Regions from separate parts of the Pseudomonas sp. C7.1 genome, predicted to be linked through region 2. Evidence: riboswitches for the same ligand, from Rfam matches in the RefSeq annotation. Region 2 holds a riboswitch; each other region holds the start of a gene.

Evidence for each region. Region 2 has a riboswitch for cobalamin ahead of cobO (cob(I)yrinic acid a,c-diamide adenosyltransferase). Riboswitches for the same ligand answer to the same signal wherever they lie in the genome.
Region 1: it holds a riboswitch for cobalamin, as region 2 does, so the genes downstream of both, AC0T4W_RS21070 (TonB-dependent receptor) here and cobO (cob(I)yrinic acid a,c-diamide adenosyltransferase) in region 2, are expected to answer to the same signal.
Region 3: it holds a riboswitch for cobalamin, as region 2 does, so the genes downstream of both, AC0T4W_RS02780 (TonB-dependent receptor domain-containing protein) here and cobO (cob(I)yrinic acid a,c-diamide adenosyltransferase) in region 2, are expected to answer to the same signal.

What each region holds. Positions count from the first base shown of each region.
Region 1 covers NZ_JBWDTL010000003.1:3,776,823-3,782,334, forward strand. The annotation lists gene AC0T4W_RS21065 (ABC transporter ATP-binding protein) at 1-575, opposite strand, end outside; gene AC0T4W_RS21070 (TonB-dependent receptor) at 575-2,686, opposite strand; cobalamin riboswitch at 2,842-3,046, opposite strand; gene AC0T4W_RS21075 ((2Fe-2S) ferredoxin domain-containing protein) at 3,234-3,950, opposite strand; gene AC0T4W_RS21080 (cobalt-precorrin-6A reductase) at 4,073-4,792, opposite strand; gene cbiE (precorrin-6y C5,15-methyltransferase (decarboxylating) subunit CbiE) at 4,789-5,512, opposite strand, start outside.
Region 2 covers NZ_JBWDTL010000003.1:1,106,183-1,111,694, forward strand. The annotation lists gene AC0T4W_RS08480 (C40 family peptidase) at 1-326, shown strand, start outside; gene AC0T4W_RS08485 (C40 family peptidase) at 487-1,017, shown strand; gene AC0T4W_RS08490 (O-methyltransferase) at 1,045-1,707, shown strand; gene AC0T4W_RS08495 (hypothetical protein) at 1,714-2,034, shown strand; cobalamin riboswitch at 2,088-2,323, shown strand; gene cobO (cob(I)yrinic acid a,c-diamide adenosyltransferase) at 2,434-3,045, shown strand; gene AC0T4W_RS08505 (cobyrinate a,c-diamide synthase) at 3,042-4,349, shown strand; gene bluB (5,6-dimethylbenzimidazole synthase) at 4,346-4,993, shown strand; gene cbiB (adenosylcobinamide-phosphate synthase CbiB) at 4,990-5,512, shown strand, end outside.
Region 3 covers NZ_JBWDTL010000002.1:324,603-330,114, reverse strand. The annotation lists gene ispA ((2E,6E)-farnesyl diphosphate synthase) at 1-781, shown strand, start outside; gene dxs (1-deoxy-D-xylulose-5-phosphate synthase) at 892-2,787, shown strand; cobalamin riboswitch at 2,854-3,067, shown strand; gene AC0T4W_RS02780 (TonB-dependent receptor domain-containing protein) at 3,168-5,039, shown strand; gene AC0T4W_RS02775 (cobalamin-binding protein) at 5,103-5,512, opposite strand, start outside.

The DNA.
Region 1 (5,512 bases), 2.7 Mb from region 2:
GCCAGGGTCGCCAGGCCGAGGGTTTTGATCAGCCGCAGCAGATCAAGCTGATAGCGCGGGTCAAGGTGATTGGTCGGCTCGTCGAGAATCAGCAGCGTCGGCTGCTGCACCAGCGCGCGGGCCAGCAGCACGCGCTGCTTCTCGCCGCCGGAGAGATAAGCGAAGGCCTGGCGCTTGTGCTCAGTCAAACCCACCCGCGCCAGCGCCTGCTCGATTAGGGCGAGATCGGCCTGGTCATCGCCATCAAACAGGCCCTTGTGCGGCGTGCGGCCCATGGCGGCGACTTCGGCCACAGTGAGGCCGAAGTCCTGGGGAAACTCCTGCAACACCACCGCCACCCGCTGCGCACACCAGCGCGGCGAACGGCTCCACAGCGCTTCGCCGTCCAGCTCGACACGGCCCTGATCGGGCCGCTGAAAGCGGTAGGCGCAGCGCAGCAGGCTAGTCTTGCCGCTGCCGTTGGGGCCGAGCAGACCGACCAGCTGGCCGTCTCCCACCGCTAGCTCGATGCCGTCGAGCAACACCTGCTCTCCATTGGGCGACCAGGCCAAGTCGCTGATCTGCAAGCGCGCCATCAGAAACGGTAATCGGCAGTGACGAACACCGAACGCGGCGCGCCCAGGTACCACTGCTGGCCATCGCTGCTGCCGGTGGTGGCGTACTGGCGGTCGAACAGGTTGTTCAGCTCTAGGCCCAAACGCACATCCGCCAGCACCTGCCAGCCGATAGTGGCATCGACCAGGGTGTAGCTCGGCACCTCCACATTGTTCGCCGTGTCGGCGTAGCGCGAATCGACATAACGCGCGCCGATACCGACCTGCACCTGCTCGCTCAGCGCCTTGCTCAGCCACAGGTTGGCGGTGCGCCGTGGCACGTTGGTGGGTCGATTGCCGCTGCGATCGCCACCGGCCTCCGTGAAGTCGTCGTACTCGGCGCGCACAAACGCGGCGTTGGCCGAGACCTGCCAATCCTGCCCCAGGGCCAGTTCCAAGGTGGCTTCCAGACCATCGGAAGACTGCTGGCCGATCTGCTCGGTCGGCGCGGTCGGGGTGGCGCGGCTGAGCAGCTTCTCCTTGACGATGTGGTAAGCGGCCAGCGTCCATTCGCCCTGGCCATTCCAGAACGCCTGCTTAAGGCCGATTTCGGTCTGCTTGGCCTCGCTCAGGTCGAACTGCTGCTGGCTCGGATTAAGCGTCAGCAGGTTGCTGACGCCCTCGGTGCTGGTGGCGTACTGGCCGTACAGCGACAGCTCGGGCGTGACCTCGAAGACCAACCCGACGCGCCAGTTGTCGCCCGTCAGGCTGCGGTCGGCGCTGCTGTCGGTCAGCAGGTTATCGCGCTGGATATGCACCTGATCACGGCGCACGCCGCTGACCAGCGACAGGCGCTCAGTCAGCTGGGTGCGGTTCTCGGCGAACAGCGAGAATTGCCGCGCCAGGTTGCGCTCACGCGGGCCATAACCCAGCGGGTCGGTGCTCTGGTACTGGCCGCCACTGGAGCCGGCAAGCGGCACTGTATCAGTGAAGCTGCTGGCGAAATCATGCTGGCGAGCGAAGTGAATGCGGTTGTAATCCACGCCCACCACGGTGCGGCTGTCGAGGCCGAACAGCGCGTGCTCCAGGGTGAAGGTCTGACGGTCGCCGACCTGCTCCTGGGTGTGCTTGATCTCGTAGAAATCGCTGCGTCTGACCTGGTCACCCGGCTGCCAGCGGTAGGACTCGGCATTGCGCCAGTAGCGCTGGGTTTTTATGTAGTACAGCTGGTTGCTGGCCGTCAGCGCGTCGTTGATGCGCCAGTCACTGACCAGTCGGGTGATCTGGTCGTTGTAACGAACTTCGGCGTTAGCGACGTTGTAGTTACGCTCGCGCAGGCTCTCGCGGTACTGGCCGGCGACCAGCGGTGTGCCTAGGTAACGCTGCGGGTCCTGATCGCCCTGATCATGGGACAGGGTGAAACTCAGCGCATCGCTGGCATCCCAGCGCAGGACCGCGCTGAGCGCCTGGCTCTGCGACTCGCCATCATCGACCCAGCCATTGCTGGCCTGTTGATTGAGGTTGAGGCGGTAGCTCAGCGTATCGGTCAGCGAGCCGCCACTGTCCAGCGCGGCCTGGCGACGGTCATCGCTGCCGTAGCCGAGGCGCAGCTGGTTGCTGATGGCGCCGGCAAAGGGCTTTTTCGGCACCACGTTGATTACCGCGCCGGTCGCGCCTTCACCGTAAAGCACCGACGCCGGGCCGCGCAGCACGTCAACGCGCTCCACCGACCAGGTGTCGACCGGGAAGGTCACGGTGCCTGCGCCGACGTACTGGCGGGTGCCGTCGTACAGCTGCATGGTCGCGCTGTGCCCGGTAAACCCGCGCGCCGACAGCGCGGTGCCGCCATTGCCGGGGCTGCCGATGCTGCTGATGCCAGGGGTGCGGGTGACCGCGTCCTGCACGCTGAGGTTGTTGCGCCCGCGCACCTGCGCGCCGCTCAGGCTGCTGGTGCTGGCCGGGGTTTGCAGGGCGCTCAGGCCCAGACGCGAACCGCTGCTGGTGGGCGTATGCAGATCGCTTGCACCCTCCGCAGCAGCCTTGGCCTGCACGGTCGTGGCCGGCAGATTGACTGGAGATTCGCCCGCCACAGCCGTACCGGCCAGGCACAGGGCAAGGGAAACAGAGAGTTGAGACAGGGGATAGCGCGCCATGATGCTTCCATCGCAAAAGGGATAGGCACGGCAATCCCGATGGAAACGCGCAACAGCAAAACACGGGCGCGCAGGCACCCACGATCGGCGTCAACGCCCGCCCACCGCGGGTTGCCAAACAGTTGGGAGTTGCCGCTGCATCATGGGCAGCGCACAACATCCCTAAGAATCAGGCCGGTCTCCGGGCTCGCGAGGGTCATGACGTCATCGCCTTCCCATGCACAAAGTGCACAGTGGCATCATGACAACGTCGCTCGCTTACCGTTGCGGGGGCAGCGTCGGACTAGCCCAAAGGGCGCACCGACTTCCCGTTTAACCTTACGCACGGCGGCGTAAGACACCTGAAACGGCGCGGATATGACCATCCGCGCCAGCACAAGTCAAGGCATCAGCTCGACAAGACCAGCCGCTCAAGGGCGAGGCTTTACATCTGTGGGAGGTGCGGGCGGCATCCCGCTTTAGCGGCAATTTGTGCGGGGCAAACAATGGCTGCAGCAAACGTAGGGTGGACAACGCGAAGCTTGTCCACCATGCATGGCGTAGCGACTCAGCCCTGATCAATCCGCAGCTCGGGCACCGGGCGACCCGCCACCAGCCGCTCATCGACCAGGCGGATCAGCTCGGCTTCATCACGCACGCGGAACCACTCACCGGCTGGATAAAGGCTGGCCGTCGGGCCCAGATCGCAGGGGAACTGGCACTGGCTGCGGGTGATATGCACCCCGCCCTCGCACTCCAGTTTACCGGCGGCCTTGAGCCGTTGGCGCAGGGATTTCCACAGGTCCAGCGCACCACGCCGGGTGCAGCGCGGGCCGTTGCACAACAGCAGGCGCTGGGCGTGGGGCGGAATCTGCGACCAGGCGTGATGCCCCGGCACAGCAGCCACACCGACGCAGGGCAGATGCAGCTCGGGGTGCTCGATCAGCGCGCAAGCGGCCTCCACTGGCAAGCCCTCGGCCTGGCCCATCGCACTGGCGACAAACAGCTGCTCGGGGTTGGCCTGCTGACTTAGCTCGCTACGCAGCCAATCGAGGTGCGGGCTGCTGCTCGCAGGCTCCAGATCGATCACCAGTAGCGGCCGCTCACACTCGGCCACGCGCTGCCAGAGCGGCGCATAGCCTGCGCTGGTGTCGACGATATCGGCCAGCGCCGCTTCCCCGCGCAACTCAACCAGACGACGGCGAAACAGCTCGGCAAACGAGCCCTCAGCCAGGTCCGGGCCGACAAACAGAATGCGGGCGTAGGGCGAAACGGGCGTGGTCATGGCAGCCTCCAAAGCGGGGCGGCAGTCTAGCAGGGGGTTAGGCGTAGGGTGGATGACGCTTCACCCATCCACCAACTGCAATGGTGGATGAAAACAGCGTCATCCACCCTACCTTGCTCGCTCTACAACTGCAGCACCTCGGCCAGCGCTTCGAGGCTGACAAACTCGCGCTCCACACTCGGTAAACTCGGCCGCCGTAAAAACAACACCGGTAAACCCAACTCCCGCGCCACCTGCAGTTTTGGCTCGGTGGACTGGCTGCCGCTGTTCTTGCTGATCAGCACATCAGTGCGCAAACGGGCGAATAGCGCGCGCTCCTCGTCCAGCGCGAACGGCCCCCGCGCGCCGATAATCTCGGCACGCGGCACGGCTTGCTGGGCCGTTAGGCAGCGGACGGTCCAGTGCTGATGCAGGGGAATCTCATGCAGATGCTCCAGCGGCTCGCGGCCGAGGGTGAATAGCGGACGGCGGAAATCCTTCAGGGCTTCGACCAAACCGGCCCAGTTATCCACTTCACGCCAGTCATCACCCTCGCCGGCCTGCCAGCCGGGGCGGCGCAGCGCCCAGCAGGCAATCCCGCTCAGCTCGGCGGCGCGGGCGGCATTGGCGCTGATCTGTGCGGCATAGGGGTGGGTCAGATCCAACAGCAGTTCGATGCCCTGCTCGCGGATATACCCCGCCAGCCCTTCGGCTCCACCAAAGCCGCCCACGCGCACCTGGCAGGGCAAGTCATCCGGCACCCGGCCCAGCCCGACCAGGCTGTAGATGGCTTCGGGACTTAAACGGCGGGCCAAACGCAGCGCCTCGGTGGTGCCGCCCAACAGCAGAATGCGCGGGCTCACAGCTTGCGCACCACCAGCAAGGTAATCGGCAAGGCGCTGCGCCAGGTGTCGAAACCGCCCAGGGGCTGTGCCTGGGCCACGCTGATGCGGGTCAGCTCGCCGCCCACCTGCTCGCGCCAGGCCACCAGCGCCGCTTCGCTTTGCAGGGTCACCGCATTGGCCACCAAACGCCCGCCCGGCTTGAGGCTGGCCCAGCACTGCTCCAGCACGCCAGGCACGGTGACGCCGCCACCGATAAAGATCACATCCGGCGCAGCCAAGCCGGCCAATGCCTCGGGCGCACGGCCGGCGACCAGTTGCAGCGCGGGCACGCCGAGGGCATCGCGGTTGTGCTGAATATGCGCCTGACGACCGGCATCAGCCTCAATCGCCAACGCCCGACAGCTGGGGTGCGCGCGCATCCATTCGATGCCAATGGAGCCGCAGCCGGCGCCGACATCCCAGAGCAGCTCGCCGGGTTGCGGGGCCAGGCGCGCCAGGGTGATTGCACGCACGTCGCGCTTGGTCAGCTGACCGTCGTGCAGATAGGCGTCATCCGGCAAACCTGGCGTCAGCGGCAGCAGTCGTGCATCGGTGCCAGCCACGCACTCGACCGCCAGCAGATTGAGATCGGCAACGCGCGGCAACGCCCAGTCACTGGCCAACCCGTCGATGCGCCGCTCCTGATTGCCGCCCAGATGCTCCAGCACGGTCAAACGGCTGGGGCCGAAACCGCGTGCA
Region 2 (5,512 bases):
GCGGCTTTATCGGTTATCTGTTCAAGGAAGAGCTGGGCATGAAATTGCCGCGCTCGTCCCGCGACATGATCAATATCGACGCACCGCGGGTGTCGCGTGATGAGCTGGAGCCGGGCGATCTGCTGTTCTTCAGCACCAATGGCCGTAACCGCGTCAGCCATGCCGGTATCTACATGGGTGATAACCAGTTTATCCATTCCAGCAGTAGCCGCAGCGGCGGTGTACGGGTTGATAGCCTGGATAATCGCTACTGGTCGCGTACCTTTATCGAAGCCAAACGTGCTCTGGCGCTGGCTCCGAGTGACTCGATCGCTCGTCACCCTTGAGCCCTGTGAATGGCGGCTGAATTTGTTCGGCCGCCGTAGTTAAGTAATAGTTCTGGCTCATCTCGATAGTTTTCAACAACCTGCCAAACAAAGCTAAAGCTTGCACTGCGATGTGTAAGCCGGCAGAGTAGAGCGCATCCCGGCTCAGGATCGCTCGTCCATGACCGCTATCGCCCGTCTCAGCTTGATTATGTTTGCCGCGCTGCTCAGCGCTTGTGCCAGCAATGCTCCCGCGCCCGCGCCAGTCCCGCAGCCCATCGTGTATGCGCCCATCGGCAGCTTTAACGGCAATGCTGAAGATGTGCTGTTTCGCGCCCTGGGCTTGGTCGGCACTCCCTATCGCTACGGCGGCAATACCCCGGATGGCGGCTTTGATTGCAGCGGCCTGATTGGTTACGTTTACCGCGATGCGGCGGGCATCAAGCTGCCGCGTTCGACCCGTGAGCTGATTAGCATGCGCGCCCCGGTAGTCAGCCGCGACCGTCTGCAAAGTGGTGATTTGCTGTTTTTCGCTACTAATGGCGGCAGTCAGGTCAGTCACGCGGGTATCTATGTCGGCGATGGCCGTTTTGTTCACGCGCCTTCCAGCGGAGGCACCGTACGCCTGGACAGCCTGAGCAATACCTACTGGCAGCGCACCTATCTGAATGCCAAGCGCGTGTTCACCCCGGAACTGGCTAGCAACCCCTGATCAACCTCAGCGGCTGAGTGATCTGCCATGACCAACCGAACACTCAATCTCGATTCCGCCCTGTATCAATACCTGCTGGACGTCTCCCTGCGCGAAACACCGGTGCTCAAACGCCTGCGCGAGGAAACCGCGCAGCTGAGTACCGCACGTTGGCAGATCGCCCCCGAGCAGGGCCAGTTTATGGCCTTGTTGGTGCAACTGACGGGTGCTCGACGGATTGTCGAGGTCGGCACCTTTACCGGCTATAGCGCCATCTGTATGGCCCAGGCCATGCCCGAAGATGGTCGGCTGATCTGCTGTGATATCCCTGGCGAGTACAATGCCACGGCCGAGCGTTACTGGCGCGAAGCCGGGCTCAGTGCGCGTATTGAACAGCGTCTGGCCCCTGCGCTACAGACCTTGGCGGCGCTGGAGGCTGAAGGCCTGGCCGGCAGTATTGATCTGCTGTTTATCGACGCCGATAAGGCCAATTACCCGGCCTATTTGGAACATGCCCTGCGCCTGGTGCGCCAGGGTGGGCTGATCCTGTTCGATAACACCCTGTGGAGCGGGCGTGTGCTTGAGGAAAACCCCGAAAGCGCCGATACCCGTGCAATTCAGGCGCTCAATCTGGCGCTGCGTGATGACCCACGTATCGATCTGTCCCTGTTGCCGCTGGGCGATGGCCTGAGCCTGTGCCGTAAACGCTGAGCCCGTATGCCCGAACCGATTCGTCTGCCTGATCAACCTGGTGCCTGCGAACTTTGCGCCCGCGCGGCTGCTCTGACGCGCCATCACCTGATCCCCAAGGCGCTGCACAGCAGGGGCTATGTGCAAAAGCGCTTTGGCAAAAGCGAGCGTATCAGCGCTACGCTCTGGGTCTGCCGCGCCTGCCACAACCAGATCCACCGGCTGTTCAGCGAGAAGGAGCTGGCGCTGACCTACAACAACCGCGACAGCCTGCTCAGTGATGAGCGCCTGCGTACTTTTGTCGAGTGGCTGGCCAGCAAGCCGGCCGGCTTTATGCCCAGGCATTGATTCACGGGTGCAACGGCGCATTCCGGTTTGACGCTTAATCACGAACTCTCTACCCTTCGCGCCTTGTAACAGGTGCCCCCAACGCTAAGCGTGTGCGGGGTGAAACTGGGAAGTCGGTGCGTTGTGCGTTTACGCCAACCATTCCGACGCTGCCCCCGCAACGGTAAGTGAGTTAAACCAGCGCTTTTCAACCACTGTGCTCAGGCATGGGAAGGTGCGCCTGGTGGCGGTCTGCATTTTCAGATCAGCGCTCATAAGCCCGGAGACCGGCCTGTTGCAGTCCACGGCATCGCGGAGGGCGATGGCTGGCGTGTGGCTTGCGCTGTGCGTAGGCCCGCGCTTTGTCTTTCTCCACATGCTTTTTCCAGCCAGATCGCCCTGTGGCGGTGGAGCAGTGCGATGACTGAATCGATTGAACGTGACGCCCGGCACAAGGCGCGCATGGCCCGCAAGAAAGCCCTTATCGACGAGAAAATCGCCCAGGCCCAGGAAGAATACGGCCTGCTGCTGGTGCACAGCGGCAATGGCAAGGGTAAGAGCAGCAGTGCCTTCGGTATGGTTGCCCGCGCCTTGGGGCATGGCCTCAAGGTCGGCGTGGTGCAATTTATCAAGGGCGCGGCCAGCACCGGCGAAGAGGCCTTCTTCCGCCGTTTTCCCGATGAAGTCAGCTATCACGTAATGGGTGAGGGTTTTACCTGGGAGACCCAGGATCGTCAGCGCGATATCGACAAGGCGCGCGAAGCCTGGGCCGTGGCGGCGCAGTTGCTCAATGATCCCGCCATCGGTCTGGTGGTGCTGGATGAGCTGAACATCGCGCTGAAATATGGCTATCTGGAACTCGACGCGGTGCTCGCGGATATCGAGGCGCGGCCGCTGCTGCAGCATGTCGTGGTGACCGGCCGTGGTGCGCTGCCGGGGATGATCGAGGCGGCGGATACCGTCACCGAGATGAGCCTGGTTAAGCATGCCTTTAAGGCCGGGGTAAAGGCGCAGAAGGGAGTTGAGTTTTGACCAGCGCCCGTTCATGCCCGGCGTTATTGATCGCAGCACCGGCTTCCGGCCAAGGCAAGACTACGGTGACCGCCGCCTTGGCGCGTTTGCATGCGCGCCAGGGCAAGTGTGTGCGGGTATTCAAGTGCGGCCCGGATTTTCTCGACCCGATGATTCTCGCGCGCGCCAGCGGAGCGCCGGTGTATCAGCTCGACCTGTGGATGGTCGGCGAGGCCGAGAGCCGCAAGCTGCTCTGGGAAGCGGCGGGTGAAGCCGATCTGATTCTGATCGAAGGGGTGATGGGCCTGTTCGATGGCACGCCATCGGCGGCCGACCTGGCGCGGCACTTCGCTGTGCCGGTGTTGGCGGTGATCGATGGTTCGGCCATGGCGCAGACCTTCGGCGCCATGGCCCATGGATTGGCGACCTTCCAGCCTGATCTGCCGTTCTCCGGGGTGCTTGGCAATCGGGTTGGCAGTGCGCGCCATGGTGAGATATTGCGCGATGCACTGCCGAGCTCGATCCGCTGGTACGGCGCCTTGCCGCGTAGCGCCGAGGTCGGCTTGCCGAGCCGCCATTTGGGCTTGGTGCAAGCGGGTGAGCTGGCCGACCTGGATGCGCGCCTGGACGCCGCCGCCGATGCCCTGGCCGCTAGTGCCGATACCGATCTGCCGCCACCCGTCAGCTTTGCCGCCCCTGAGCAGGCCAGGCCCGCGCCATTGCTTAAGGGGGTGCGAATTGGTGTGGCCCGCGACAGCGCCTTTGCTTTTCTTTACCAGGCCAATCTCGACCTGTTGAGCGAACTGGGTGCCGAATTGCAGTTCTTTTCGCCGCTTACAGATGAGCAGTTGCCGGATGTCGACAGCCTGTATCTGCCCGGCGGTTACCCGGAGCTGCACCTGGCCACGCTTGAGGCCAACCAGCCCATGGCCGAGTCGATTCGCGCGCACCATGCAGCCGGCAAGCCGATCCACGCCGAGTGTGGCGGCATGCTCTATCTGCTCGACAAACTGACCGACAAGCAAGGCGCCAGCGGGCAGATGCTCGGCCTGTTAAGCGGGGAGGCGACCCTGCAACCGCGCATGACCGCCATGGCCTTGCAACAGGCGGAGCTGCCGGAAGGGCTGCTGCGCGGCCACAGCTTTCACTACTCGGCGCTAAGCAGCGATCTGCAACCCCTGACCCGTGGCGAATGCCCGAACTACAAGCGCACCAGTGAGGCGGTTTATCGCCAGGGGCGGATGACCGCCTCCTATATCCACTTCTATCTACCGTCTGATCCCACTGCCGCTGCAGCGCTGTTTTGCCCCGGAGCGCCGGCATGAGCGAGCAGGCCTTCAGTCCCGAAGAACGCGCGGCGGTCTACCGCGCCATCACCGAGCGCCGTGATATGCGCCATTTCAGCGGCGGCGAAGTGGCACCCGAACTGCTCGCACGTTTGCTTGAAGCCGCGCACCAGGCACCGAGCGTCGGCCTGATGCAGCCGTGGCGGTTTATTCGCATCACCCGTGCGGCCTTGCGTGAGGCGATTCACGGGCTAGTGGAAGAGGAGCGCTTGCGCACCGCCGAGGCACTGGGCGAGCGCAGTGATGAATTTATGCGGCTGAAAGTCGAGGGCATCCGTGACTGCGCCGAGCTGCTGGTGGTGGCTTTGATGGAGGGCCGCGAGGCCCATGTATTTGGCCGCCGCACCTTGCCGGAAATGGACCTGGCGTCCCTGGCCTGCGCCATTCAGAACCTCTGGCTGGCCGCCCGCGCCGAGGGTTTGGGCATGGGTTGGGTATCGCTATTCGAGCCCCAGGCCCTGGCGGATTTGCTCAATATGCCGGACGGTAGCAAGCCGCTGGCGGTGCTGTGCCTGGGGCCGGTCACGGAATTCTATGAAGCACCCATGCTGGTGCAGCAGGGCTGGGCCGAGCCACGGCCACTAAGCGAGTTGTTGTTTGAAAACCAGTGGGGCACGCCATGAGCCTGGTGCTTAGCACCTGCGCCGGGGTTGCTCTGGACGCGATTTTTGGCGAGTCCAAGGGCTGGCATCCGCTAGTGGCCTTTGGTCGTATGGCCGAGCGTATCGAGCAGCGCTTCAATCCGGCGGGCGGCGGTTGGCGCAGCCATGGCGTCAGCGCCTGGTGCCTGGCGGTATTGCCGCTGACCCTGCTGACCTGGCTACTCACACAGATCAGCGGGCTGGGTTGGGCGGTGGAAATACTTGCGTTGTATGCCGCGCTTGGCCTGAAAAGCCTGGGTGAACATGCCATGCCGGTGGCCCAGGCGCTGCGGCTGGGCGATCTACGTCTGGCGCGTGAGCGGGTCGGTTATATGGTCAGCCGCAATACCGCGCAGCTCGACGCCGCCGGGGTGGCCCGGGCTGGCAGTGAATCGGTGCTGGAAAACGGCAGCGACGCGGTGTTCGCCGCGCTGTTCTGGTTTGTGCTGGCCGGTGCGCCGGGCGTGGTGCTGTATCGCCTGAGTAATACCCTGGACGCCA
Region 3 (5,512 bases), on a different contig from region 2:
CTACAGCCTGTTCAATGGCGGCAAACGAGTACGCCCGCTACTCGCCTACGCCGCCTGCGAAGCCCTCGGCGGTACGCCTGAGCGCGCCAATGCGGCAGCCTGTGCGGTGGAGCTGATCCACGCCTATTCCCTGGTGCATGACGATTTGCCGGCGATGGACGATGACGACCTGCGTCGCGGCCAGCCGACCACCCATATAGCCTTCGATGAAGCCTGTGCGATTCTCGCCGGCGATGGCTTGCAAAGCCTGGCGTTTGAAGTGCTCAGCGATGCCACGCACAACCCGCATGACGCTGAGCTACGCCTCGCCATGCTCAGCGCCCTGGCCCGCGCGGCTGGCCCGGCTGGCATGGTCGGCGGCCAGGCCATCGACCTCGGCTCAGTCGGCCAGACCCTCGACCAGCACGCCCTGGAAATCATGCACCGGCACAAGACCGGCGCCTTGATCGAAGCCAGCGTCCAGCTCGGCGCTCTCGCCAGCGGCCAGGCCGACGTCCACGCCCTCAAGGCCCTGCACAGCTACGCCCGCGCCATCGGCCTGGCCTTCCAGGTGCAGGACGATATCCTCGACGTGGAAAGCGACACCGCCACCCTGGGCAAGACCCAGGGCAAGGACCAGGCCCACGACAAACCCACCTACCCGGCCCTGCTCGGCCTCGACGCTGCCAAAGCCTACGCCCTGGAACTGCGCGATCAGGCCCTGCACGCCCTGCGCCCGTTCGACCAGGCCGCCGAACCACTGCGCGACCTGGCGCGTTATATCGTCGAACGACGCAGCTGATTCCCCTCTTCAGTAGGGCAAAGCCTGCGCAGCTTGCCGCTTGTTGCTTAAAGCTTGCGGCTACTTTCAGGTAAACTGCCGCATCTTTTACACCTATAACGACCCGCACGATGCCGACGACCTTCCACGAGATCCCCCGTGAACGCCCGCTGACGCCCCTGCTAGACCGCGCCAATACGCCGGACGAGCTGCGCCGTCTGGGCGAAGCCGAGCTGGAAACCCTGGCCGACGAGCTGCGTCAATACCTGCTGTATACGGTGGGGCAGACGGGCGGGCATTTCGGCGCGGGCCTGGGCGTAATTGAGCTGACCGTGGCCCTGCATTACGTGTTCGACACCCCGGATGACCGCTTGGTGTGGGATGTGGGCCATCAGGCCTACCCGCATAAAATCCTTACCGGCCGCCGCGAGCAGATGGGCAGCCTGCGGCAGAAGGATGGCATCGCCGCCTTCCCGCGCCGCTCGGAAAGCGAGTACGACACCTTTGGCGTCGGCCACTCCAGCACCAGTATCAGCGCGGCACTGGGCATGGCCATCGCCGCGCGCATCCAGGGTTCGCGGCGCAAGGCCGTGGCGGTGATCGGCGACGGCGCACTGACCGCCGGCATGGCCTTTGAAGCGCTCAATCACGCCAGCGACGTCAACGCCAATATGCTGGTGATCCTCAACGACAATGACATGTCGATCTCCAAGAACGTCGGCGGCCTGTCCAACTACCTGGCCAAGATTATCTCCAGCCGCACCTACACCAACATGCGCGAGGGCAGTAAGAAGATCCTCTCAAGCCTGCCCGGCGCCTGGGAGATCGCGCGTAAGGTCGAAGAACACGCCAAAGGCATGCTGGTGCCAGGCACCCTGTTCGAGGAGCTGGGCTGGAACTACGTCGGCCCCATTGACGGCCACGACCTGCCGACCCTGCTCGCCACCCTGCGCAATATGCGTGACCTCGACGGCCCGCAGTTTCTGCATGTGGTGACCAAGAAGGGCAAGGGCTTCGCGCCAGCCGAAGCCGACCCGATTGGCTATCACGCCATTACCAAGCTGGAGCCGATCAACGCGCCAGCCGCCCCCAAGCAAGCCAGCGGCCCGAAATACTCCAGCGTCTTTGGCCAGTGGCTGTGCGATATGGCCGCCGAAGATCCCCGCCTGGTCGGCATCACCCCGGCGATGAAGGAAGGCTCCGATCTGGTGGCCTTTAGCGAACGTTATCCCGAGCGCTATTTCGATGTAGCCATCGCTGAGCAGCATGCGGTAACCCTCGCCGCCGGCATGGCCTGCGATGGCGCCAAGCCGGTGGTGGCGATCTACTCGACTTTTCTGCAGCGCGCCTATGACCAGCTGATCCACGACGTGGCCGTGCAGCACCTCGATGTGCTGTTCGCCATCGACCGCGCCGGCCTGGTCGGCGAAGACGGTCCGACCCACGCCGGCAGCTTCGATATTGCCTACCTGCGCTGCATCCCCGGCATGCTGGTAATGACGCCCAGCGATGAAAACGAGTTGCGCCGCATGCTCACCACCGGGCACCTGTTCAATGGCCCGGCGGCAGTTCGCTACCCGCGTGGCAGCGGCCCGAATGCCGCCATTGAGCCAGGCCTGGAGCCACTGGAAATCGGTAAGGGCATCATTCGCCGCCAGGGCAGCAAAACGGCCCTACTGGTATTCGGCGTACAGCTGAGTGAGGCGCTTAAGGTTGGCGAAGCACTCGACGCCAGCGTAGTCGATATGCGCTTCGTCAAACCCCTCGACGCGGCCCTGGTGCGCCAACTGGCAGCCAGCCACGAACTGCTGGTCACCATCGAAGAGAACAGCGTGATGGGCGGTGCTGGCAGCGCGGTCAGCGAGTTCCTCGCCCAGGCCGGCATCCTCAAGCCGGTGCTGCATCTGGGCTTGCCTGACTACTACGTCGAACACGCAAAACCGGCGCAAATGCTCGCCGAATGCGGGCTGGATGCCGCCGGTATCGAAGCTGCCGTCCGCGCGCGCCTCGCCAGCCTTTGTGCATGAGCGCCGCTCATCCAGAGCTGAATCAGGCTTGCTTGTAATTCATCCACCCGCGCATTAAGGTGCGCGGCGTTTTACTTCCGCCAAGGTGCGCCCTTCCACAGTGAAGCGGCGTTAAACGGGAAGCCGGTGAGTCCATAACGGACCATTCCGGCGCTGCCCCCGCAACGGTAATCGACCGCAGACCCGTTCTGCACGCTGCCTCAACGCCACTGGGTTACCCCGGGAAGGCGAGGCGGCGCACGTCGAGAGCCCGGAGACCGGCCTTGCTGGATGTGACTGGTGTTGCGGAGGGCATCACCGTCAAGCTCAGGTTGCGTCCGCGCGCCCGTTCTTGCACCTGCCCTCCTCAAAAGTCGTTCGACCTTTTGAGGATTCTCTACGTGAAATTGTCCCGTATTGCCTTGGCTGTGGCGCTGCTGCCGCTGGCTGCTCATGCTGACCCACTCCAATTGCAGCCATTGGTTGTGACCTCCGGGCGGCACGCCGAACCAATCCAGCAGGCAACCGCAGCCACCACGGTTTTTACTCGCCAGGATATCGAACGCCTGCAAGTGCGCAGCGTTGCTGAGCTGCTTGAACGCGTGCCCGGCGTCAGCGTCAGCCGTACCGGCGGCGCGGGCAGCCAGACCGGCCTGTTTGTACGCGGCACCTCGACCGCGCAAACTCTGGTGCTGGTAGACGGCCAACGTATTGCCTCTGCCTCCAGCGGCACCAGCAGCCTGGAGTTCCTCAGCCCGGAGCAGATTGAGCGCGTTGAAGTCGTACGCGGCGCGCGTTCGGCGCTCTATGGCTCGGATGCCATCGGTGGCGTCGTGCAGATTTTCACCCGCCAAGGCAGCGGTGACGGGCTCAAGCCCTACGTCCGCCTTGGCGTCGGCAGCAACCAGACCTTCGAACGCAGCCTTGGCCTGTCCGGCGGCGATGCGCAAACTCGCTTCAATCTGGGCGCCGCACTCGACGAAAGCCAGGGGATCGACGCCACACGCGATAACTTCGGCGCCAACGGCGATGACGATGCCTATCGTAATAAATCGCTGAGTTTGAACCTCTCGCACCGCTTCAATGACGATCTGAAGATCGGCTTCAGCGCCCTCGACCAACGCGGCCAGGCCGAGTTCGAGGACCTCTTCAGCACCTCATTGCCCACTACGGACTTCCAGCTCAGCAGCCTGTCCAGCTACATCGATGGCAATCTCAACGAGACTTGGAATAGCCGCCTGGAAATCGGCCACAGCGAGGACAAGCGCGACACCGGCAACGACCAGCCAAACGCCAACGCATTTTCGTTCTACAGCTTTAATACCTACCGCGACTCGGCCAACTGGGTGAACACCCTGACCCTCAACGAGCGCCACCAAGTGCTGCTAGGTGCCGATTGGTATGAGGATCGTGTGAATGGCAGCGAGGACTTCAATGAGGACTCGCGCTGGAACCAAGCTGCATTTATTCAGCACCGCTACAACGCCGACTACTTCTCGACCGAGCTGGGGCTGCGCCATGACAAGAACCAGCAGTTCGGCAGTAAAAACACCTGGAACGCTGCGTTAACTGTGCCGCTCAATGACAACAATGATGTGATCCTGTCCTATAGCGAAGGCTTTCGCGCGCCGACCTTCAACGACTTGTATTACCCCGACTTCTGTTTCGGCGGTTTTTGCTCCGCCAGCGCGAACCCCGACCTCGAACCAGAAACATCTAAAAGCTACGAAGCCCAGTGGCGCAGCCGTTACAGCGAAAGCGGTGCGCTGGAACTATCGCTGTACCGCATTGATCTACAAGACGCGATTGTTCTCGACCAGAACTTTATTCCGCAGAACGTACAGACCGCGCGCATCAACGGCTTCGACGCTGCGCTAAAGCAGGAACTCTTCGGCTGGCAGGGCAGCCTGGCACTCGCCTTGATCGACCCAAGAGATCGCGGCACTGGCCACACCCTCGCCCGCCGTGCCAAACGCACGCTGAGCCTGGACCTGGATCGTCAATTGGGTGAGTTTGCCGTGGGTGCCAGTTGGCGCGTAGTCAGCGGCCGCTATGACGACGCCGCCAACACCCGTGAGCTGGGTGGTTACGGCCTGCTTAGCCTGCGCGGCACATGGCAAGCGACCAAAGAAGTGGCCCTCGACCTGAAACTGAACAACCTCTTCGACAAGGATTATGCCGAGGCGACTTACAGCACCAGCAACGGACGCTTCGGCTACAACAGCGAAGGACGTACCGCACTGTTTGCCGTGACCTGGACGCCTCAACTTTGAGTCATCAGCTAGGCGCTCAATAGACTGCCCCCAAGACAGAGCCCCGCCATAGTGCGGGGCTTCTTAGTGCGCGTCGCTCAACACCTCACACAACCGCTCGAGCGCCCCCAGCATCTGAAAACTCGGCCGCTCCAGGCCGGCATCCGGCACCAACCACAGCTGCTTACGTTCAACTGCCGCTACCCCAGGCCAGATGCGCCAGGCGTCCAGCTGCCCTTGCACGCCTGCCAGAATCACCTCGGGATTACGCTGCAGCACCGCTTCCACGCTGACCTGCGGTGCAGGCAAGGCAAGCTCGGCAAAGATATTCTCGGCCCCGCAGATACCTAGGGCGTCGCTGATAATCTGCTGGCCGCCGATGGTATACAGCGGTGCATCCCAGACTTGATAGAACAGGCGCAACGGCTGTTCACGCTGATAACGCTGACGTAACGCGGCCAGGCCGCGATTGAATTGCTGATGCAGTTGCTGGC